Regions from separate parts of the Bradyrhizobium sp. WU425 genome, predicted to be linked through region 1. Evidence: predicted binding sites of a transcription regulator. Region 1 holds the regulator's gene; each other region holds the start of a gene.

Evidence for each region. The regulator HrcA, encoded in region 1, represses chaperone genes, less so after heat shock. The targets are predictions, from matches to a motif close to GTTAGCACTCNCNNNNNGNGAGTGCTAAC.
Region 2: the regulator HrcA is predicted to act here: its motif matches at 3,139-3,167, upstream of BcanWU425_RS06715 (co-chaperone GroES).
Region 3: the regulator HrcA is predicted to act here: its motif matches at 4,834-4,862, upstream of BcanWU425_RS15550 (co-chaperone GroES).

Annotation. Positions count from the first base shown of each region.
Region 1 covers NZ_CP088089.1:170,126-178,205, reverse strand. The annotation lists gene rsmI (16S rRNA (cytidine(1402)-2'-O)-methyltransferase) at 1-51, opposite strand, end outside; gene BcanWU425_RS00810 (penicillin-binding protein activator) at 397-1,650, shown strand; gene hemW (radical SAM family heme chaperone HemW) at 1,702-2,856, opposite strand; gene rdgB (RdgB/HAM1 family non-canonical purine NTP pyrophosphatase) at 2,843-3,478, opposite strand; gene rph (ribonuclease PH) at 3,490-4,203, opposite strand; gene hrcA (heat-inducible transcriptional repressor HrcA) at 4,384-5,472, shown strand; gene grpE (nucleotide exchange factor GrpE) at 5,569-6,186, shown strand; gene pncA (bifunctional nicotinamidase/pyrazinamidase) at 6,329-7,051, opposite strand; gene BcanWU425_RS00775 (hypothetical protein) at 7,198-8,080, opposite strand, start outside.
Region 2 covers NZ_CP088089.1:1,406,336-1,414,415, reverse strand. The annotation lists gene BcanWU425_RS06735 (DUF2076 domain-containing protein) at 1-210, shown strand, start outside; gene BcanWU425_RS06730 (L,D-transpeptidase) at 284-1,078, opposite strand; gene BcanWU425_RS06725 (protein phosphatase CheZ) at 1,393-2,172, shown strand; gene BcanWU425_RS06720 (hypothetical protein) at 2,422-2,943, opposite strand; gene BcanWU425_RS06715 (co-chaperone GroES) at 3,257-3,553, shown strand; gene groL (chaperonin GroEL) at 3,696-5,327, shown strand; gene BcanWU425_RS06705 (hypothetical protein) at 5,527-6,738, shown strand; gene BcanWU425_RS06700 (META domain-containing protein) at 6,917-7,315, opposite strand; gene BcanWU425_RS06695 (L-lactate permease) at 7,454-8,080, opposite strand, start outside.
Region 3 covers NZ_CP088089.1:3,256,329-3,264,408, reverse strand. The annotation lists gene BcanWU425_RS15570 (NupC/NupG family nucleoside CNT transporter) at 62-1,312, shown strand; gene BcanWU425_RS15565 (O-linked N-acetylglucosamine transferase, SPINDLY family protein) at 1,416-3,542, shown strand; gene BcanWU425_RS15560 (cupin domain-containing protein) at 3,555-4,094, opposite strand; gene BcanWU425_RS15555 (usg protein) at 4,244-4,531, opposite strand; gene BcanWU425_RS15550 (co-chaperone GroES) at 4,905-5,219, shown strand; gene groL (chaperonin GroEL) at 5,264-6,904, shown strand; gene lepB (signal peptidase I) at 7,020-7,766, opposite strand; gene BcanWU425_RS15535 (LysR family transcriptional regulator) at 7,876-8,080, opposite strand, start outside.

The sequences.
Region 1 (8,080 bases):
GGCGGCCTCCGTCGTCTCAGGTGTGTTTGTCGGGGACGGCTTTGCGCGCATAATCAGACGAACTTAGGCATGATCCCCGGGGCTGGGAACCGGTCCCCGGAAAAAGATCGTGCCTGGGCGAGGCAAGGGGCGAGGCAGGACTGGAATGTGATCCATTCGGCATCACATTCCCCAGGGAATGAAGCGTCAGCGCCATATTCGCGGCGGAAACGCCGCCTTGATGCTGGGTGACGGACGGCGGACAGCTAGCCAGAACTTGAGAGGAAGCCGCGTTAAGCGGGCATTATCCTTTTGTTTGAGTTAACTATTTGCCGACAATATGCCTGAATCCATGGCCGGTGTCGTGGAAAGAATGTCGTGACCGGCTGGCGACGGTCGGTCGGAAGAGAAACTGTCATGACGGGCCCACGTGATCCCAGATCCTCCTTTTCGGAGGAGTCTCCCGTTCAGGGGCCCCTGATGTCAGGGGCGACGCGGCGAAGCGCGCTCGGTCTGTTGCTCGGCGCGCCGCTGCTGTCGGCCTGCGCCGGCGTGCAGCAGAGCCTGAGCCAGTTCTCCAATCCGTTCAGCAGTTCCTCCCCGCCTCCGGCCCAGCCGGCCGGCCCGCCGCAACAGGCGACGACCGCCGGCACCGGCGGGGTGAAGGTTGCCGTGATCCTGCCGTTGTCGGCATCTGGCAATGCCGGCCTTGCCGCGCAGTCGATGCGCAACGCCGCCGAGATGGCGCTGGCCGAGTTCCAGAATCCCAACATCCAGCTCCTGATCAAGGACGACAATGGCAGCCCGCAGGGCGCGCAGGCCAGTGCGCAGCAGGCGGTCGATGAGGGCGCCGAGATCATCCTGGGGCCGCTATTCGCGCAGTCGGTGCCTGCGGTGGCGCAGATCGCGCGCACGCGCGGCATCCCGGTGATGGCGTTCTCGACCGATTCCAGCATCGCCGGCCGCGGTGTCTATCTGCTGAGCTTCCTGCCGGAGTCCGACGTCAACCGCATCGTCGAATATTCCGCCAGCATCGGGAAGCGCTCCGTCGCCGTGCTCGTGCCCGACAATGCCTATGGCAATGTGGTCGAGGCCGCGGTGAAGGCGGCGGTGCCGCGCCGCGGAGGGCGCATCGTCGCGTTCGAGAAATACGGCGCCGATCGCGCCACGCCGGCCCGGACCGTGGCGCAGCAGCTCGGCAGCGCCGATGCGCTGTTCATCGCCGATGATGGCGACGCCGTCGTCTCGGTCGCCGATGCGATGAGCGCGGCGGGTGCGAATCTGCGCAATATCCAGCTGCTCGGCACCGGCCTGTGGGACAGTCCGCGCGTCTATGCCAGCTCCAACTTGCAAGGCGGCCTCTACGCCGCGCCGGACCCGGCCGGCTTCCGCGCCTTCTCCGGCCGCTATCGCACCAAATATGGCGCCGAGCCCGTGCGCACCGCCACGCTTGCCTATGATGCGGTCGCCCTGGTGGCCGCGCTGGCGCGTACGCAGGGCACGACGCGCTTTTCGTCGGACGTGCTCACCAATCCCTCCGGCTTTGCCGGCATCGACGGCCTGTTCCGCTTTCGCGCCGACGGCACCAATGAGCGGGGCTTGGCGGTGATGAAGGTCACGACCGGCGGCGGCGTTGCGGTCGCGGGCTCGCCGAAGAGCTTTGGGGCGTAGCTGTTTCCTCGACGTCGTCCTGGCTTTCGCCAGGACGACGATGGAGAGACTTTACGCCGCGAGATCCGCGACCACCGCGTCCAGCACCGGAAAACCGCTGCTCGTCACGCGCAGCCGTCCCGTTGCATCCACCGTGATTGCACCTTCTTCGCTCAGCAGCGTGATGCGCTTGGGATCGAGTGAGCGGCCGGAGAGCGCTTTGTAACGCTCGGGGTCGATGCCCTCGGCGAGGCGCAATCCCATAAGCAGGAATTCGTCGGCGCGCTCTTCGCTGTTGAGGAGATCGTCGGTGACGACGCCGTGGCCGTTGGTCTCGACCCGCATCAGCCAGGCTTCGGGGCGCTTCTCGGTGGCGGTCGCGTGCCTGATACCGTCGATGTCGAGGCGGCCATGGGCGCCGGGGCCGATGCCGGCATATTCTTCGCCGCGCCAGTAGACCAGATTGTGCCGGCACTCGGCGCCGCGCCGCGCGTGATTTGAAATCTCGTAGGCGGGCAGGCCGAGCCTGTCGCAGGTCTCCTGCGTGACGTCGTAGAGCGCGCGTGCGACCGCTTCATCCGGCGTCTTCAGCTTGCCGGCTTGATGTAGGCCGAAGAACGGCGTGCCTTCTTCGATCGTCAATTGATAGAGCGACAGATGCTCGGCCGCCTCGCCGATCGCGAGACGCAATTCATCGGCCCACATCGCGGGCGTCTGGTCGGGACGGGCGTAGATCAGGTCGAACGAATAGCGATCGAACGAGCGGCGCGCGATAGCGACGGCATCGAGGGCCTCGCGCGCGCTGTGCATGCGGCCGAGCGCTTTCAGCGAGGCATCGTCGAGCGCCTGCACGCCGAGCGAGACGCGGTTGACGCCGGCGGCGCGATAGCCGGCGAAGCGCGTAGCCTCGACGCTGGTCGGGTTTGCCTCCAGCGTGACTTCGACGTCTTTCGCCACGGTCCAGTGCTTGCCGATGGCGTCGAGCACAGCGCCGACGGTTGCAGGCTGCATGAGCGAGGGCGTACCGCCGCCGAGAAAGATCGAGGTGACTTCGCGTCCGGGCGCGCGCTCGGCGGTCGCAGCGATTTCGCGCGCGAATGCTGACGCAAACCGCGGCTCGTCGATCGGGGCGTGGCGAACGTGGCTGTTGAAGTCGCAATAGGGGCACTTCGACAGGCAGAACGGCCAGTGCACGTAGACGCCGAAGGCTTCCTTAGCGCGGCTCAAGGCAGATCTCCGCCAGTTTCACGAAGGCGCGGGCACGATGCGACAGGCCGAGACCGAGCGGCGGCAGGCCGTGCTTCTCGATGCTCTCCATCTCGCCGAAGGTGCGGCTATGGCCGTCGGGCAAAAACATCGGGTCGTAGCCGAAGCCGGCGGTGCCGCGCGGCGGCCACACCAGCGTGCCGTCGACGCGCCCCTCGACCTCTTCGAGATGATCGTCGGGCCATGCAACGCAGAGCGCGGAAACGAAGTGCGCCTTGCGTTTGGCCGGCGTGGTCGCGCCGCGCTCCTGCAACAGACGCTCGATCTGCGCCATCGCTGCGGCAAAATCCTTGTTCGGGCCGGCCCAGCGCGCCGAGTAGATGCCGGGCGCGCCGTCGAGCGCGTCGACCACGATGCCGGAATCATCGGCGAAAGACGGCAGCTTCGTTGCCTGCGCCGCCGCGATCGCCTTGATCGCGGCATTGCTGCGGAAATCGTTTCCGGTTTCTTCCGGCTCGGGAAGGCCGAGCTCGCCGGCCGACACTGCTTCGATGCCGTAAGGCGCGAGTAGCTCCTTCATCTCGGCGAGCTTGCCGGGATTATGGGTCGCGATAACCAGCTTTCCGGTGATTCGGCGGTGCATCGGGCTATTGACTACGCTACCGCCAGTTTCTGCAAGTCCACGAGACGCGCGACGCCCTTGCGCGCCAGCGCCATCAACGCCAGGAACTCGGCTTCCGTGAATGGCTCGCGTTCCGCGGTGCCCTGGACCTCGATGATGCGGCCATCGCCGGTCATGACGAAATTGGCGTCGGTGTCGGCTTCGGAGTCCTCGGCATAGTCGAGGTCGAGCACGGGCGTGCCCTTGTAGATGCCGCAGGAGATCGCGGCGACGTTGTCGCGCAACACATTGGCCTTGACCATGTTGCGCGCCTTCATCCAGCTGACGCAATCGGCGAGCGCGACCCAGGCACCGGTGATCGAGGCGGTGCGGGTGCCGCCGTCGGCCTGGAGCACGTCGCAATCGACCGTGATCTGGCGCTCACCGAGCGCTTCGAGATTGATGATGGTGCGAAGCGAGCGGCCGATCAGGCGCTGGATTTCGACGGTGCGGCCGCTCTGCTTTCCGGCGGAGGCCTCGCGGCGGGTGCGTTCCGAGGTCGCGCGCGGCAGCATGCCGTATTCGGCGGTGACCCAGCCGCGGCCCTGGCCCTTCAGCCATGGCGGCAGGCGGTCTTCCAGCGTGGCGGTGACCAGCACGTGGGTGTCGCCGAATTTCACCAGGCACGAGCCTTCCGCATATTTGACCACGCCGCGCTCCAGCGTCACGGGGCGCAATTCGTCGGGCGCACGGCGGCTTGGCCGCATGGGAAATCCTCCAAAACTCTCGGAAAAGGGCTGTTGGCGGTGCTTGTAGGGGGGTGAGGGTGGGCGGCAAGGGGGAAGATCGAGGCCTTCTTCACCCCCGATTTCCAATCCGCCAACGCCACGCTTGTCAGAAGCATCCGGGATAGACAAATTACCTGTGTCTTAGAGGAGTTACCGTCTGTGGCCCATCACGATCCGATCCATCTGATCGCGCCGCGCGCGGGCCTCGCCCAGCTCAACGAGCGTTCCCGCGACATCTTTCGTCAAATCGTCGAAAGCTATCTCGCGACCGGGGAGCCGGTGGGCTCGCGCAATATTTCGCGCCTGATTGCCATGCCGCTGTCGCCCGCCTCGGTCCGCAACGTCATGGCCGATCTGGAACAGCTCGGCCTGATCTACGCCCCGCACACCTCCGCCGGCCGATTGCCGACGGAACTCGGCCTGCGGTTCTTCGTCGATGCCCTGATGCAGGTCGGCGACCTCAATGACAGTGAACGGCAGGCGATCCAGAGCCAGTTGACCTCCGTCGGCCACGCGCAATCGGTGGAGGCTGCGCTCGAGGAGGCATTGACGCGGCTCTCCGGCCTGACCCGCGCGGCCGCGGTCGTGCTGACGCCGAAATCCAATGCGCGGCTGAAACATATCGAATTCGTCCGCTTGGAACCGGAAAAGGCATTGGTGATCCTGGTCGGCGAGGACGGGCAGGTCGAAAATCGCGTGTTGACGCTGCCGCCGGGAGTTCCATCCTCGGCGTTGACCGAAGCCGGCAACTTCCTCAATGCCCGCATTCGGGGCCGGACCCTGGCCGAGGCGCGGCTGGAGCTCGAGACCGCGCTCGGAGAGGCGCGCACCGAGCTCGATCAGCTGACGCACAAGGTGATCTCGGCCGGCATCGCCAGCTGGTCCGGCGGCGAGAACGAGGATCGCCAGCTCATCGTCCGCGGCCACGCCAATCTGCTCGAGGATTTGCATGCGCTGGAGGATCTCGAGCGCGTTCGCCTGCTGTTCGACGATCTCGAGACCAAGCGCGGCGTGATCGACCTGCTCGGCCGGGCCGAAACCGCGGAAGGCGTGCGGATCTTCATCGGCAGTGAGAACAAGCTGTTCTCGCTGTCGGGTTCGTCCACCATCATCTCGCCCTATCGGGACGCCGCCGGCCATATCGTCGGCGTTTTGGGCGTGATCGGGCCGACGCGGCTGAATTATGCCCGCGTGATCCCCACCGTGGACTACGCTGCCCGCATCGTCAGCCGGCTCCTGGGGGGCTGACCGGCGGCCGGGCCGATCACGGGCGCTTGATTTTCGCCGCCCGAAGCACGATATCCGGGCCAGAAATCCCCTGAGACGAATGCGAAAAGAGAGCCGATGACCGATCGAGACCGGCAACCCGAAGACACGAGTGCTGCGGCCGGCGAGCCCGTGGTGTCAAAACCCTACATCATGCCCGACGATCCCGAGCCCGGCTCCGTCGAGCTTCTGCAGAAGGAAGTCGCCGAGGCGCGCGACCGCATGCTGCGGACGCTGGCCGAAATGGAGAATTTGCGCAAGCGGACCACCAAGGAGGTCGCGGATGCCCGCCTCTACGGCATCACCGGCTTTGCCCGCGACGTGCTCGACATCGCCGACAACCTGCAGCGCGCGCTCGATGCCGTTCCGGCCGAAGCCCGTGCGGCGGCCGATGCAGGCCTCGCCTCGCTGATCGAGGGCGTCGAGCTGACTGAGCGCTCGCTGCTCAGCGCGCTGGAAAAACACGGCGTGAAGAAGTTCGACCCCTCGGGCCAGAAGTTCGACCCGAACTTCCAGCAGGCGATGTTCGAGGTGCCCGATGCGTCGGTGCCCGCAGGCACGGTCGTCCAGGTCATGCAGGCCGGCTACACCATCGGCGAGCGCGTGCTGCGTCCCGCCTTGGTCGGTGTCGCCAAGGGCGGCGCCAAGGCTGCGCCCGCTGCCAACAGCAACGAGCCGAACGGCGCGGCCAACTAAGTCGATCCTCATGGCGAGGAGGCGCGTCAGCGCCGTCTCGAACCATGCAGGCCGCGCTGCTGCAGCGCGGCCTGCATCCTTCGAGACGCGCGCGAAGAAGCGCGCTCCTCAGGCTGAGGGTCTTGCAGTTTTTTGACCGGGCCTACGCGCTCGCCGCGATATCCGCGGACTGAATCCGCTTCACGCCGGCCTTGGCCATGTCGGCCCAGGCTTTTGCCAGCGAACCCTGATTGTCGATGCCGCGGCAGGCGTCTTCCACCACATAGACCTCGAAGCCCGCCTTGCGCGCGTCGAGCGCGGTCCAGGCGACGCAGAAATCCGTCGCCAGCCCCGCGACGAAGACGCGCTTGATCTTGCGCGCCTTCAGATAGCCGGCGAGACCCGTCGAGGTCTTGCCGTCGGCTTCGAGGAAGGCCGAATAGCTGTCGACGTCCTTGTGAAAACCCTTGCGGATGATGAGCTCGGCGTGCGGGATCGCAAGGTCTTTCGACAGCGCGGCGCCGTCGGTGCCCTGCACGCAATGGTCGGGCCACAGCACCTGCTTGCCGTAGGGAAGATCGACGGTCTCGAACGGCTTCTTGCCGGCGTGGACTGACGCAAAGGAAATATGGCCTTGCGTGTGCCAGTCCTGCGTCATCACCACATTCGAAAATGCTTTCGAGATCTTGTTGATGACGGGCACCACCTGCTCGCCTTCCTTCACGGCAAGGCTGCCGCCGGGCAGGAAGCAGTTCTGCACGTCGATCACGAGCAGCGCGGATGCATCGTCCGGCTTGATCGATGCCGCTGCCAGAATTGCCGTGGGCGCGAGCGCCACGAGCGCGCTCGTCCCGAGCGCCGCCAAGACTTGTCGCCGATCCAGCATCATTCGCCTCCCTCCAGGATGAACTCAACGGAAGGGGAGCCTAGTTCCGTTCGTATACGAACAGAAGCCCGAAAATGCAGCCGGCTTTGGTGAGTGGTTGGGCTTGAGCCGCGGGTTCGGTGCACCTCTCCCGCTTGCGGATGCTGCTAGCCCTTCGGCTGGATGCCGTCGCGGACCGCGCGGAAGCGGGTGAAGGCGGCCGGCCATTGCTCGCGCGGGGCGCTGGCGATGATGCGCAGCGAGGCGCCGCCGCTGCTGAAGCGGATCCACTGCACCACGGTCACCGGCGTCTTGTCCTTGCCGCTGACGCCGTCGATCCGGGTCTCGAAACCCTGCTGGCCGCTGATGCGGATCGGCTCGGACATGGTGACGCGCGACTCGCGCACGCCGGGAATCTGGAGCGCCGCCTCCTGGGCGAAGCGGGCGCGGTCGTCGGCGGCTTGCGGGGTGGCGCCAATCACGCCGAGGATGATAAACGGCTTCGATTCATAGCCGGAGCTCTCGTCGCCGTCGGCCAGGATGATACTCGAGCCCGGCGCCAGCGTGCGGACGTCCTTGAAGTCGGCGAGATCGGTGATCTTGAACGGCATCAGTGCGATCTGCTCTTCGGCCGAGACCTGCTTCCGGGTGACGACGCTCGCGAACATCTGCCGCACCGCCTCGTCGGTGTAGATCTTGATCGCATTCTCCGGAATCTGCACCGCGACGTAGCCGGAGAAGCCGGCGCCCGGCACGATCATCGAATAGCGCCGCACTGGCGTCTCGCCCGCCTTGCCGCTCTCCGTGGTGAAATAGGCCACGCCCGCGGGCGTCTCGATCTTGTCCTGCTTGACGCCGTTGGTGCCGGCCGGGTTGGAGTTGAAGGCGCTCACGACCTCGCCATAGGCGGCCGGCGGCAGCTCCGTGATCAGCACCTTGACGTTGCCGTCCTCGCTCTCGAAGCCGGGAAAGGTCTTGGCCGTGCTGAGGCCGACCAATGGCACCATGCCGAGGCGCAAGCCGGGTGGGAAAACGGCGTCGGCGGCCAGA
Region 2 (8,080 bases), 1.2 Mb from region 1:
GATCAGTCCGGCGGCTCGCTCGCGCGCGATGCCGGCCTCGATGACATCGGCTCGAACCGCGGTGATGCTTCCCGGCAGGGCTTCGCCGACCACGCTTCGAACGACGACCAGAATTACAACGATCAGAACGACAATGGCATCGATAATGTCGACCTCGCCGACGACAGCGATTTCGGCGGCGGCGACGATGGCGGCAGCGATTACGCCTGACGCTTCTTATCCTTGCTCCAAACGAGAACGGCCGCCGATGAGGCGGCCGTTTTTGGTTCCGAGCGCTATGCGCCTACATCACCACGACCTTGGTGCCGACGTTGACGCGGCCGTAGAGATCGATGACGTCCTCGTTGCGCATGCGAATGCAGCCCGAGGAGACGTTGGTACCGATGGTCCAAGGCTCGTTGGAGCCGTGGATACGGTAGAGCGTCGAGCCGAGATACATCGCGCGCGCACCGAGCGGATTTTCGGGGCCGCCTTCCATATGCCTCGGCAGGTCAGGACGGCGCGCGATCATTTCCGCCGGCGGCGTCCAGGCCGGCCATTCGCGCTTGGCCGTGATCGACTTCACGCCCGACCAGGTGAAGCCGGGGCGGCCGACGCCGATACCGTAGCGCATCGCGCGGCCGTTGCCCTCGACGAGGTAGAGGAATTTGTTCGGCGTATCGACCACGATCGTGCCGGCGCTTTCGTTGCCGCTATAGTCAACGAGTTGTTTCTCGAATCTCGGGTCAAACTGACGCTGCCGCGGATCGACCGCCTCCTGCTGGAGACTTGCGCCCTGCATCTGCGGTTCGCCCATCGGCGGCAGGCGGCGCTGGTCATAATAACCTGGCTGCTGCTGATACACCGGCTGCTGCGGAGCGTAGGCCGGACCGCGACCGGGCCCGTCGCCAAATATGAACTCGATGAAGCCACCGCCCATGTTGGAGGCGACGCGCACGGGCGCAGGCGGCACCTGCGGCTGGTACAGCACCGCGGGCGGATCGTTCGGCACGCTATTGTCGAAGGCGCTGGCGCTGTTGACGCCGGCAATGAAGGTGCAAGCGCTGCCAAGCAGCGCAACAGACATTTTCTTGAACATCGACGTACTCTGTACTGTTTCGTCTAGATCACATGCGTCGTGGCGAGGTGATGGCTGATCCGCATCCGCGACGTGGTCAATAAAGAGCAAAAGCTGTTTTGTTTGGTAAACGGAAACGCCATTTCGATTCACCACATCGTCGGCAACGGCGCAATTTGGCGATCAGCGTTTATTTTCGATGAACGCCGTGCACGCATGGTTAATCGCCCGTTTGCACGCCGTCGCGCGCAGCCGCACGACAGTTCCGGCTGTGAACTTCGTGTTAAATCGCTTCTGCCTACAAAGACGCGTGAGTGAGGTGGGGGGAGTTCTTGATGGCTATTCACCGCAAACGTTTTCGTGTCGAGGAGGCTATTGTCGGCGAGATGCCCAGCCCCGAAATGATTGAGGAGGCTGCGCCGATGCATAGCGAGATCATGGCCGAGCTGCGTGCGATCCGCACGCAGATGGCGAAGGGCACCGCGCCGTTGTCCGGCAGCGCCGCCATGGCGGCGATCGACGCCTCCACCGCCCACGAGCTCTCCGAAGCCCGTACCATGCTCGATACTTACCGGGCGCAGATCGAGCAGTGCGAGAAGCTGAAGGTCGAGCTCGACCTCATCCACGACGCCATCGACCGCACCAAGCGCGAGATCGCGACACTGCATGGCAAGAGCTTCGACGGCGGCGAAATGGCCAAGGTCAATGGCGAGCTCGGCGCGGTCGTCGGCGGCACCGAACAGGCGACCCAGCAGATCCTCGAAGCCGCCGAGTCGATCGACCAGGCGGCCAGCGCGATGGCCAAGGTGCAATCGGCCGATCAGCAGAAGCGGCTCGCCGACGATATCCAGGAACGCGTCATCTCGATCTTCGAAGCCTGCAACTTCCAGGACCTGACCGGCCAGCGCATCAGCAAGGTCATGAGCACGATGAAGTTCATCGAGCAGCACATCAATTCCATGATGGAAATCTGGGGCGGTGTCGACGCGATCAAGTCTCACGTCGTGCCGCAGGTCGACACTCGCAGCGATGACGACAAGCTTCTCAACGGCCCGAAGCTCGCCGGCGACGTCGGCCACGCCTCGCAGGACGACATCGACGCGCTGTTCGACTGAACGGACGCGACGCTCTGAATAACGAACGCCGGCGCAAGCCGGCGTTTTTTTGTTGTCTATCGTCCCCTGCTGTCATCGTCCGCGCAGGCGGACGATCCAGTATTCCAGAGACGGCAATGATTGAGCCGAGAAGCTGCGGCGTACTGGATGCCCCGCCTGCCGCCTACGCTAAAGCTTCGGCGCCCCTGGACCTCAACCCCGGCGAAGCCTTGGCGTAGCCGGGTCGCGGGGCATGACGAAGGATAGAGACTACGCCCTCGGCGCGCAGCGGACGTAGACCATGTTGCCGTAGCGGGTGGCGGCGTCCTTGTCGATGAAGCGGGTGATGAGGACGCGGCCGTCGAAGGAGACGATTTCGCGGTCCTGCTCGCCGGGCGTCGGACCCGCCGGCCCAATATAATTCTTGCCGCTGGGCGAACCCTTCAGCCGCAGTTCCTGCGGTGTTGCCTGGTCCGCCAGATGCATGATCACGCCGCCGGAGGAGCCGGCGGTGATCACGTAAGGATTTTTGCATTGGGCCCGGGCGGCAGCCTCGGTGCGGGCGCGGTCGGCCGGGTTCTGGAATGAGGCGAGGCCCCAGCGCCCGACGATCTCGTCGGCGCGGATCGACGCGGGCATTTCCGGACCGGTGCCGGGCTCGGCCTCGGGGGGCGGTGAGGACGAAGAAAAGGACGGCAGGCTCATGCCGCCGCCGCAGGCACCAAGCAGCAGCGCCAGGCAAGAAGCCGCCGCCAGATTGGCGACCGTGCGCGCGTGAGCTGAACTGATCATGGCATTCCCCCGGACAAAACCATGGCCGCACCCCTTACGCAGCCAAGCGCAAAACCGCTGCCGGAGCAATGACGTCCTTTAATACGCCGGCACCCCGAACAAGTTTCCAATGTCACCATCCTATATCCGTCTCACCAATCGCTTAACCACCTTTGCTTGACAGGATCGCGGCCAAGCCATATTCCCGGGCGCACCATTAGCACTCTGAAAGATGGATTGCTAACGCGCGCCGATCGATCCTCGGGAAGGGTGGACGGAAGCGCCGCCCGCCCACTTCCTCTCCTTCCGAAGCGAGCCTCCAAAGGGAAACGTCATGACTAAATCCAAATTTCGTCCGCTGCATGACCGTGTCGTGGTCAAACGTATCGACGCCGAGTCAAAGACCAAGGGCGGCATCATCATTCCGGACACGGCCAAGGAAAAGCCGTCCCAGGGCGAAGTCGTCGCCGTCGGCCCCGGTGGCCGCGACGAGGCCGGCAAGCTGATCCCGATCGACCTCAAGGTCGGCGACCGTGTGCTGTTTGGCAAGTGGTCGGGCACCGAGGTCAAGATCGACAACGATGAGCTCCTGATCATGAAGGAGTCGGACATTATGGGCGTGATGGCCTAAGGCCAGACGCCTGAACGGCCGCTGAATGCATGCCCGGGTCACTCGATCCGGGCATGCATCATTCCGCCGGGTTCGATCGCGGACCCCGGAATGAGGCGACCCAATAAGCAAGACACATCACGAAGAAGAGGAATTGCAGACCATGGCTGCCAAAGACGTCAAGTTTTCCGGAGACGCGCGCGAACGCATGCTGCGCGGCGTCGATATTCTCGCCAACGCCGTCAAGGTGACGCTCGGCCCGAAAGGCCGCAACGTGCTCATCGAGAAGTCGTTCGGCGCGCCCCGCATCACCAAGGACGGCGTCACCGTCGCCAAGGAGATCGAGCTAGAGGACAAGTTCGAGAACATGGGCGCCCAGATGGTGCGTGAGGTCGCCTCCAAGACCAACGACCTCGCCGGCGACGGCACCACCACCGCGACCGTGCTGGCCCAGTCCATCGTCCGCGAAGGCGCCAAGTCGGTTGCCGCCGGCATGAACCCGATGGACCTCAAGCGCGGCATCGACATCGCGGTCGCGGCCGTCGTCAAGGACATCGAGAAGCGCGCCAAGCCGGTCGCCGCCTCCTCCGAGGTCGCCCAGGTCGGCACCATCTCGGCCAACGGCGATGCCGCCATCGGCAAGATGATCGCGCAGGCGATGCAGAAGGTCGGCAACGAGGGCGTCATCACCGTCGAGGAGAACAAGTCACTCGATACCGAGGTGGACATCGTCGAGGGCATGAAGTTCGACCGCGGCTATCTCAGCCCCTACTTCGTCACCAACCCCGAGAAGATGACGGCCGAGCTCGAGGACGCTTACATCCTCCTGCACGAGAAGAAGCTGTCCGGCCTGCAGGCCATGCTGCCCGTGCTGGAAGCCGTGGTGCAGTCGGGCAAGCCGCTCGTCATCATCGCCGAGGACGTCGAGGGCGAGGCGCTGGCCACCCTGGTCGTCAACCGCCTCCGTGGCGGCCTGAAGGTCGCCGCCGTCAAGGCGCCGGGCTTCGGCGACCGCCGCAAGGCCATGCTCGAGGACCTCGCGATCCTCACCGGCGGCCAGCTGATCTCCGAAGACCTCGGCATGAAGCTCGAGAGCGTGACGGTGAAGATGCTTGGGCGCGCGGGCAAGGTTGTGATCGACAAGGAGAACACCACGATCGTCAAGGGCGCCGGCAAGAAGCCCGAGATCGAGGCCCGCGTCGGCCAGATCAAGGCCCAGATCGAGGAAACCACCTCGGATTACGACCGTGAGAAGCTCCAGGAGCGCCTCGCCAAGCTCGCAGGCGGCGTCGCGGTGATCCGCGTCGGCGGTGCCACCGAGATCGAGGTCAAGGAGAAGAAGGACCGCGTCGAGGATGCGCTCAACGCCACTCGCGCCGCGGTGCAGGAAGGCATCGTCCCCGGCGGCGGCGTCGCGCTGCTCCGCGCCAAGAAGGCGGTCGGCCGTCTGACCAACGCCAATGCCGACGTCCAGGCCGGCATCAACATCGTGCTGAAGGCACTGGAAGCCCCGATCCGCCAAATCTCCGAGAACGCGGGCGTGGAAGGCTCGATCGTCGTCGGCAAGATCCTGGAGAACAGGTCCGAGACCTTCGGCTTCGACGCCCAGACCGAGGAGTATGTCGACATGGTCGAGAAGGGCATCATCGACCCCGCCAAGGTGGTGCGCACCGCACTCCAGGACGCCGCCTCGATCGCCGGCCTGCTGGTGACCACCGAGGCCATGGTCGCGGAGTCGCCGAAGAAGGAAGCCGCTTCCGGCATGCCGGCCGGTGGCGGTATGGGCGGCTTCTAAGCCGTCCGTTCCATTGCAGTGTTGCGAAGGCCGCCTCCGGGCGGCCTTCTTTTTTGCCGATCATGACCCGTGCTTTCCAATTCAACCGGCAGCCAAAACCCACTACGGTGACGCCGATTCGAATTGTTTGGGCCTGATCTCAACGGAAAACCGCTTCACACTTTCCGAGTCATGCCCCATTGCCTCAGGGATTTCGTCGATGCGCGCGCTTGTGTTTTGCTCCACGGCCGTTCTGGCGGCTCTGCTTGCAGTTTCGCCTGAGGTCGCGTCCGCCCAGATGAAGCTGGCGCCGAAGGCCACGGCGCCCGGCGGCGTCGAGACGCGCTATTTCACCTCGATCGACGGGCTGATGGACGGCAATGCCGACGTGATCCTGAAGGAGACACGCCAGGGCAAGGCCGTCACCGCAGCCGTGCTCGACGTTTGTTATCCCGTCGCGAAGAATTCCGACCGCAAGGACCGCTTCGTCGTCAATCTCCAGGTCGCGGGCCAGAACCTGACGGGTACGACGCAGAGCCTCGGCGCGAAGGCGCCGGTCACAGTCAAGCTGCTGCGCAAAGAGGCCGGAGACACGTTCGAATTCCGCGGCCAGATCAGCATTGGCCAGACCGTGACCGAGGTCACCTCGCCCGACAATTCCGATCTCAGCGAGAAGGAATTCCTCGACAACCAGACCTCCGACGACGGCATCACGCCCCAACCAAAGGATTTCACCGACGTCTCGCCGGAAGCGATCGCGGTCAAGGTCAAGCTGGATGCCGCGACCGAGTTCCTGAAGAGCCTGAAGGGCCAGGACGTCGAGGTGACGCTGGCGAGTCTCACCGTCGGCTGCGACGCGCTACGCGCGGGCGAGCAGACCATCAATATGTCGGTCGATCCGGAGCGCGCCGGCGCGCTGCTGGCGAAATTCAAGGCGACGCCCGGCGTGACCGCCGCGGGCTGGACCGCGGGCATGACCGAGATGGACCGCACCATCCGCATTCCCGCCGCCGATTGGCGCGACGGCGACAAGATCAACCGCGACAAGCTCGCGGCCGCGGTGGCTGGCGTGCTGAGCAGGACGCTCGCGGCAAAGCCGGTCTCGCAAAGCTTCAACCCGGCGACCGGCAAGCTCAAGCTGGTGTTCAAGCGGCCGAACCAGGACTTTCCCGCGCTCGAGCTCACCGACACGATCGAGGTTGCAGGTCTCGTCTCGCCGGACAAGCCCGGCACGACCGACAAGCTCATGCTCTGGATCGGGAGTCCCGCGACCACGACCACTGACGAGAGCAGCGGCGCCAAGCTCAATCTCTCGGACGAAGCGACCGCGGACGAGGAAGGCGATCAGCCCGACGACAACGGTTCGGTCGAGGCGCTCGCCAAGGAGCTGAAAGGCCAGCGCTGGGACGCCGACAAGTCTGTGTGGAAGTGATGTAGCCCGCGCATCAACTCTCGGTCATCGCCCGGCTTGACCGGGCGATCCAGATGAATCGAGAAGCCGCGGCGTACTGGATACCCCGCCTGCCGCCTGTGCTAAAGCTTCGGCGCCCCTGGACCTCAACCCCGGCGAAGCCTTGGCGTAGCCGGGTCGCGGGGAATGACAGCAGGGGCTAATTGCCGTTGACGCGAAAGCGCAGCGGCTTGGGGCCGACGAGCGTGAGCACGTCACCCTGGCGCTTCCAGGTCTCGACACTGCCCAGGGCTGCAACGAGATCGTCGTCGGCCTGGGCCCTTGCCGGCGGGCAGGAGCGGTCCTGGATCTGGCCGGGGACGAAGATCACGGTGTTGCCAGCAACCGAGAACTGGCCCTTGCCGCCCTTGCACCAGAGCTCCAGCACGACCTCGCCATTGTCGCCGATCTCGATGTTCGGAATCCGCTTCGAGCCCGGCTGCGGCAGCGCCTCCAGCGTCATCTCGGTGCCGAACGGAAAACCGTCCTCCGCGCGCGCGAGCGTGGACATCGCGAGCATTGCAACCGCCGCACACACCGTCTGGCTGAACGAAACCATGAGACCTCTCGACCGACCTGATTTGCGGCACCTTCTATAAGACGGCGGCGCCGTTGAGAAGGTTCGTCCATGCGCGGCGCAAAAATCCCCGCGAGGAGCAACCTCGCGGGGATTTGGGTTGAAGCCGGGCGTGGCCTGCTACTTCAGGACCATCGCCGTGAACGGCCAGACATAGGCCTGCAACGTCACGAACACGCCGACCAACGAGGCCAGCACGATCGAGTGCCAGAACACGAAGCGCAGGATCGTGCCCTCGTGCCCGTACCAATTCGTCGCGGTGGACGCGACCACGATCGACTGGGCGTCGATCATCTTGCCCATCACGCCGCCGGACGAGTTCGCCGCAGCCATCAGGATCGGCGATAGACCAAGCTGCTCGGAGGTGATCTTCTGAAGATTTCCGAACAGAACGTTGGAAGCGGTATCCGATCCCGTTAGCGCCACGCCCAACCAACCGAGCAGCGTGCCGAAGAAGGGATAGAGCACGCCGGTTGCAGCAAAGGCGAGGCCGAGCGTCGCGTCCACGCCGGAGAGCCGCGTCAGCGTGCCAATCGCGAGCATCGCCGAGATCGTGATCAGCGAGATCGCGCAAAGCCGGATGGTGCGCCCGTATTCCGTCAAGAGCCGGCCAGGACCGACGCCCATCAGGAAGCCTGAGATGATCGCCGCAATCAGCATGCCGGTGCCGGTGAACGAGAGATAGGTGAAGCCGAACACCGCGCTCTCTTTCGTCGGCCCCGGCGCGACCGGCGGCATCTTGTTGAT
Region 3 (8,080 bases), 3.1 Mb from region 1:
ATCTCCCGGCATTGCGTTTGCAACGCAGGGGTGGCCATAATCATCGGGGTTTGGGGACATCATGCTGCGGCTGCAATCGGCACTCGGCGTTTTCGCATTGCTGTTGATCGCCTTGGTCCTGAGCGAGAATCGCCGCGCGGCCTCGCTGCGCCAGGCGGCGATCGGCCTCGTCGCCACCTTCGTCACCGCGATTGTTCTCCTGAAGGTGCCCGTCGTCGCGCGCGCGTTCGGTGCCATCAACGACGCGGTGGGCGCGATCTCGGCGGCCTCGCGCGCCGGCTCCTCCTTCGTGTTCGGCTATGTCGGCGGCGGTCCCCTGCCCTTCGACCTGAAAGCACCGGGTGCCGATTTCGTCCTGGCGTTCCAGGCGCTGCCGATCGTGCTGGTCATGAGCGTGCTGACGACGCTCTTGTTCTATTGGCGCGTGCTGCCGCCGGTCGTGCGCGGCATGGCCTGGCTGCTGGAGCGGACGCTCGGCGTCGGCGGCGCGGTCGGACTCTCGACCGCCGCCAACATCTTTCTCGGCATGGTCGAGGCGCCGCTGTTCGTGCGGCCTTATCTCGCGCAAATGACCCGCAGCGAGTTGTTCCTGGTGATGACCGGCGGCATGGCCGGCATCGCCGGCACGGTGCTGGTGCTGTATGCGACGCTCCTTGCTCCCCTCATTCCCGACGCAGCCGCCCATTTCGTCATCGCCTCGGTGCTGGGTGCCCCGGCCGCGATCCTGGTCAGCCTCATCATGGTGCCGGAGACATCCGACAAGCGCACCGGCGGCGCGCTGGAGGCTCCCGAGATGGAGGTCTCCAGCACGATGGACGCGATCGTGAAAGGGACGGGCGCGGGGATCGAGCTGCTGATCAACATCGTCGCCATGCTGCTGGTGCTGGTGGCGCTGGTCTATCTCGTCAATGCGATCCTCGGCCTGCTGCCTGATGTCGGCGGCGCTGCGATCTCGTTGCAGCGCCTGCTCGGCCTCGTGATGGCGCCGGTGTGCTGGCTCATGGGATTGCCGTGGGATCAGGCGATCACCGCCGGCAGCCTGATGGGCACGAAAACCGTGCTGAACGAGCTGATCGCCTATGTCGACTTCTCGAAGCTGCCGCCCGGCACGCTCGATCCGCGCTCGCGCCTGATCATGCTCTATGCGATGTGCGGCTTCGCCAATTTCGCCAGCCTCGGCATCATGATCGGCGGTCTCGGCGTGATGGCGCCGGAACGGCGCGAGGAAATCAACGCGCTCGGGCTGAAGTCCATCGTGTCGGGAACGCTGACGACGTGTCTGATGGGAGCAGTGGTGGGGGTGTTGACGTGAAGCTTGTGTGAGGCTGGCGCCCTCGTAGCTCCGAGGGGGCGCAGCGCAATCGCGACAATCCTTCCATGTTAATCTCTTCAGGAGATTCGGCTGGAATTGATTCATGAGCAACAGCGCAGGCCAGCGGGCATTTCAAAATGCCCGGCTTCAGAAACGGCAAAAAGCCGAGCTAGGGCCGCTGCTCGCGCGCGCCCTCCAGCTCCACAAGGCGGGACTTCTCCCCGAGGCCAAGACGGCCTATCGCGAACTCCTGGAGCTTGCGCCCAACCAATTCATCGCGCTGCATTTGCTGGGCGCTTTGGAGTCTGAAGCCAAAAACTATCGGCAGGCGCAAGTTTTGCTGAGCCGAGCGGTGGCCTTGGATCCGCGATCTGCCGAAGCCCATATGAGCCTGGGCGTCGCGCTCAACGGGCTGAAACGTCACAATGAGGCCCGCGAGAGCTATCGGAAGGCCCTCGCCCTTCGACCCAACTACGCCTTGGCCCTGTCCAATCTCGGCAACGCAAGCGCGGCCCTTGAACTTTATCAGGAAGCGCTCGAGAGCTACGACAAGGCGCTCGCAATCGACGGAAGACTTTCCGAAGCCCATAACGGCCGGGGTTGGGCGCTCTGCCGTGTGCGCGCCTATGACGAAGCGATCGCAAGCTTAAACCGCGCGCTATCGATCAAGCCTGACTACGCCTCGGCGCTGTCGACCCGCGCCGTTGCATTGCGGGAGCTTCAGCGATTTGACGAAGCCATGGCGGATTGCAATCGCGCAATCGCCCTCGCACCCGACGACGCGAATGGATGGCTCTGGCGGGCCAGTATCTTGCTCCTGACCCGGCAAGTTGCCGAAGCATTGTCCGATTGCGAGAAGGCTCTCGCGGCCGATCCCGGCTTCTCTCAGGCCCACAGCCTGCTCGGCCAATGTCTCGCGGCACTTGGCCGGGTCGACGAAGCCCTCGCCAGTTTCGACAGAGCTCTCGACATCGAGCCTGATCAGAGCACGATCTCCAGCAAGATATTCACCCTCGATTTCATGGCCGACGCCAGCGTTGCGCAGCATCAGCAAGCGCGACATGTATGGTGGGAGCAGATCGGTGCGAAGATCGCCTCAGCAGCGGCGGGATCGCATGAGAACAGCCGCGATCCGGATCGCCGTCTGGTGCTGGGTTATGTCTCGTCGGATTTTCACACACATTCAGCGGCGTTCATTTTCAAGCCGGTCCTGCAGCACCATGATCGGGCACAGTTCGAGATCGTGTGCTACGCTTGTTCACCGAAAACGGATGCGACGACCAGCGAATTTCAGGGGATCGCCGATCGCTGGCGCGACGCCTCGCAATGGTCCGACGATCGCCTCGCCGCTCAGATCCGCGCCGACGGCGTCGATATCCTGATCGATCTGTCCGGCCACACCAGCGGAAACCGCCTCGGTGTGTTTGCGCGCAAACCGGCACCTATTCAGGCGCATGGCTGGGGCCATGGTACCGGGACCGGGTTGCCAACCATCGATTATCTATTCTCGGACCCGGTCGCGATTCCTGCCGCGGTTCGGCATCTGTTTGCGGAGACCATCGTTGACCTGCCGTGCTTTGTGACGCTGGCGCCGCTGCCACCCGGGATTGCGCGGGCGCCGACGCCGGCGCTCGCGAACGGCTTCATCACATTCGGTGTCTTCAACCGCATCAGCAAGATTTCGAACGAGGCGGTGGAAGTCTGGTCTAGGATTCTCGAGCGGGTGCCGGGTTCGCGACTGCTGATCAAGGATACTGCACTGGACGCTCAGCTGGTCCGCGACAATCTGCTGGCGCGGTTTGCCGCTTGCCAGTTGCCGGCCGAATGCGTCGATCTGCTCGGAGCCACGTCGCGAGACGAACATCTGGTAACGTTCAATCGCGTCGATATTGGCCTCGACCCATTCCCGCAGAATGGCGGCGTCAGCACGTGGGAAGCCTTGCAGATGGGCGTGCCGGTGGTGGCGAAGCTCGGTCACAGCCTGCCGAGCCGTGCTGCCGGCTCCATCCTCACCGCGCTGGGCCTGCCGGAGTGGGTCGCGGACAGCGATGAGGCCTATGTCGAAATCGCAGCGAGCCGTGGGTTGCAGATCGGCGAGCTCGATAAGTTGCGCGGCGAACTGCCCGGACAGATCAGGGCTGCCGCCGCCGGCAACCCAATCTCATACGTGCAAGCGGTGGACGATGCCTATCGCGCGATGTGGAAACGCTATTGCAACGACGGCGGCTGATCTCCGCCTCGCCTACGCCTTCAACTCCACAGTCCTGAACTCCGCCGGCAGGATCACCTCCAGCAGCTCGACGTCGTCCGAATAGTCCAGGATCATGTGCTTGATCTTCGGCGGCTGGGTCCAGGCGCTACCTTCTTTCATCAGCGTCTCGCCCTCTCCGTCCATATAGGTCTTCACCCAGCCCTTGAGCACGTAGACCATCTGGAATTCGACGTCGTGAAAGTGCAGCTTCGACACTTCGTCCGGATTGCAGGGGCCTTGCAGCCGGATCACGTGCGCCTGCGCGAGGCCATGGCTGGCGGCGGCGATGCCGAGGTCGCGATATTTCGCGTAGGTACGCAGACCGTCGGCTTTGAAGTCTTCCTCGCGGTGATGGCTGATCGCAATGCGCTGCTTGGGCCGCGCCGGTTTCTTGACGGATGACTTTGCCGTTGTCGTGGGGGCTTTTGCCTTCACCGCCGTGCGCGCCGTGGATCGTGCTGCGGGTTTGGCCCCGCTACGCTTCTTCACCGCGGCTTGCGATGCGCTGCGCGATTTTGCTTTCTTGGCCATGGGCGGCCTCCCCTGTTGTTATGGGGAGAGGCTAGCACAGAATGCGAAATCGCAGGGTGGGTTAGCGCTAACGTACCCACCACTTCTTTGCGCAAGCGTTGAAGCATGGGGGGTTACACTGACGCTAACCCACCCTACAGCTCCGCCCTTCAATGCAGCCGGAATACTCCGTCCACCGCGCGCAACTCGGCCGGCTTGATCAGCTTGGAATGCGCCACTGTCACCGAGTGAAGCGGTCCGTCGAGCTTTTCCTGCCAGAACGCCAGAAAATCCTTCAGCGCCGGAAATTTCGGAAACATGTCGTAGTCCTGCCAGACGTAAGTCTGGAGCAGCGAGGGATGATCCGGCATCCGGTAGAGAATCTGCGCCGTCGTCATTCCGTAACCCAGCAGCTGTTTCCGGAAATCGTCCGAAACGGCTCTACTCCGCAAGCCCATGCCAACCTCCTTTGCAGGAGCGCATTCAAGGAGTGGCTTTCCGGTGCGCCTTAAGAGCCACCCGCTGCTGATGCGCTCACATAAGAGAAATGTGACGCAAACTGACAATCCATCTCAAGCCCAAAAGTTTAACAAGCTGTTGAAATTCAATGCGTTAGCAGCAGATCTAGCTCCGTGCTAATACTGCGCCGAGCGCGATTAACGATGGAAAGAGATTTTGGCAGGCGGCGCCTCCGAGTGCTATTTTTCTGCTACAAGCCCTTGCTCCCGCCAAAATCCTGCCTTATCTCAGTTGTGCCTGCGCTGGCACTCGCTGGCGCAGACTGCTAACAACCCAAAATTCCCAAATCGTGCAAAAGCTTAGGAGAACTGCATGAATTTCCGTCCGCTTCACGACCGCGTCGTGGTCAAGCGCATCGACGCAGAAGAGAAGACCGCTGGCGGCATCATCATTCCCGACACGGCGAAGGAAAAGCCCTCGCAGGGCGAGATCGTCGCCGTCGGCCCGGGTGGCCGCGACGAAGCTGGCAAGCTGATCCCGATCGACCTGAAGGTCGGCGACCGCGTGCTGTTCGGTAAGTGGTCCGGCACCGAGGTCAAGATCGACAACGTCGACCTGCTGATCATGAAGGAAAGCGACATCATGGGCGTCCTCGACGTCCCCGCTTCCAAGAAGAAGGCGGCCTAAGAGCCCCTCTCTTATCCAGTTAAACACCTAAGGAAAAAATCCAGATGGCAGCTAAAGAAGTCAAATTCTCGGTCGATGCGCGCGACAAGATGCTTCGCGGCGTCGACATTCTCGCCAACGCGGTGAAGGTCACGCTCGGTCCGAAGGGCCGCAACGTCGTGCTCGACAAGTCGTTCGGCGCTCCCCGCATCACCAAGGACGGCGTCACCGTCGCCAAGGAGATCGAGCTCGAGGACAAGTTCGAGAACATGGGCGCGCAGATGGTGCGCGAAGTCGCCTCCAAGTCCGCTGACGCGGCCGGCGACGGCACCACCACCGCGACCGTGCTGGCCCAGGCGATCGTACGCGAAGGCGCCAAGTCGGTTGCCGCCGGCATGAACCCGATGGATCTGAAGCGCGGTATCGATCTCGCGGTCGAAGCCGTCGTTGCGGACCTCGTCAAGAACTCCAAGAAGGTGACCTCGAACGACGAGATCGCCCAGGTCGGCACCATCTCGGCCAACGGCGACGCGGAGATCGGCAAGTTCCTCGCCGACGCCATGAAGAAGGTCGGCAACGAGGGTGTCATCACCGTCGAGGAAGCCAAGTCGCTTGAGACCGAGCTCGACGTCGTCGAGGGCATGCAGTTCGACCGCGGCTACATCTCGCCCTACTTCGTCACCAACGCCGACAAGATGCGCGTTGAGATGGACGACGCCTACATCCTCATCAACGAGAAGAAGCTCTCCTCGCTGAACGAGCTGCTGCCGCTGCTCGAGGCCGTGGTGCAGACCGGCAAGCCGCTGGTCATCGTCGCCGAGGACGTCGAAGGCGAAGCGCTTGCCACCCTGGTCGTGAACCGTCTCCGTGGCGGCCTGAAGGTCGCGGCCGTCAAGGCTCCGGGCTTCGGCGATCGCCGCAAGGCCATGCTGCAGGACATCGCGATCCTGACCGGTGGCCAGGCGATCTCGGAAGATCTCGGCATCAAGCTCGAGAACGTCACGCTCAACATGCTCGGTCGCGCCAAGAAGGTGATGATCGACAAGGAGAACACCACGATCGTCAACGGCGCCGGCAAGAAGGCCGACATCGAAGCGCGCGTGTCGCAGATCAAGGCGCAGATCGAGGAAACCACCTCGGACTACGACCGTGAGAAGCTCCAGGAGCGTCTTGCCAAGCTCGCAGGCGGCGTCGCGGTGATCCGCGTCGGCGGCGCGACCGAGGTCGAGGTGAAGGAGCGCAAGGATCGCGTTGATGACGCGATGCATGCGACCCGCGCCGCGGTCGAGGAAGGCATCGTCCCGGGCGGCGGCGTCGCCCTGCTCCGTGCCTCCGAGCAGCTCAAGGGCCTGCGCACCAAGAACGACGACCAGAAGACCGGCGTCGAGATCGTGCGCAAGGCGCTCTCCGCGCCCGCTCGCCAGATCGCGATCAACGCCGGTGAAGATGGCTCCGTGATCGTCGGCAAGGTCCTCGAGAACAAGTCGTACGCCTACGGCTTCGACTCCCAGACCGGCGAATATGTTGACCTCGTCAAGAAGGGCATCATCGACCCGACCAAGGTGGTCCGTACCGCGATCCAGAACGCAGCCTCGGTTGCGGCGCTCTTGATCACCACGGAAGCCATGGTCGCCGAGCTGCCCAAGAAGGGCGGCTCCGGTCCGGCGATGCCCCCGGGCGGCGGCATGGGCGGCATGGATTTCTGATCCAGCCATTCCGGCAAACGACAAAATGCGAAACCCCGGCAGCGATGCCGGGGTTTTGTTTTTCTTCGGTGGTCCCATCCCGGAGCAGCGCGGAGCCCGGAATGACAGTGGGGCTTCACCACACCTTCCCCAGCCGCTCCGTGTGCGGTTCGCCGTGCTGGTCGAGCGACCAGAATATCCGCGTCACCTTGCCGACCAGATTGTCCATCGGCACGAATCCGATCGACGACATCACGCGGCTGTCACTCGAGTTGTCGCGATTGTCGCCGAGCACGAAGAAATGGCCCGGCGGCACGGTGTAGACGTCGGTGTTGTCGTAGTAGCCGTTGTCGACACAGTCCTGCGTCACGTAGGACGCGCCATTCGGCAGCGTCTCGCGCCAGCGCTTGGCCTTCGCACCGTCATCCACGCCGCAGGTGGAGCCGGCGAATGCCTGCTTCAGAGCGACGCGCGTCACCGGGCGGTCATTTAGGATGAGTTGGCCCTGCCGCATCTGGATGCGATCACCGGGCAGCCCGACCACGCGCTTGACATAGTCGACCGGGGTGTCCTTTAGCGTCCGGAACACGACGACGTCACCATACTCGGGATCGGTGGCCCGGAAACGCCCGGAGATCCACGACGGCGCGAAGGGAAACGAATAACGGCCATAGCCATAGGCATATTTTGCAGCAAAGACGTAGTCGCCGACGACCAGCGTCGGCGTCATCGAGCCGGACGGGATGTTGAACGGCTGAAACAGGAAGATGCGAAACAGGAACGGCGGCGACCACAGCACCGGAATCAGGAGGATCAGGATGACGATCGCCTTCCATTCCCGCGCTTTGGCCTGCGGGTGGATGGTTTCCTGAAGAGTGGTCATGCGCCTGCCCTGATCAAGCCCGTAGTCGTCGCGAGATTACGCAACCCTCGCGCGTACGCAATCCCATAACTTGGTCGCGCCGCGCGCGGATCGCGTTCATGGGTCGCAATCAACCGCGCGCGAGATCGCTGAAGCAGCGGCGGATCCATTCGATGGTGAGCCGCGTCGCCGGATCGCGCTTGAGATGGTTCTGCACCAGCAGCCAGACGTCGCGGCGCCCAGGCAGCAGCGTGGCGCGCAGGCGGCGATCGCCGAGTAAGTCCGCGCAGACATGCTCCGGCAACACGCCGGCGGCCTGATGCGCGCGGATCAGG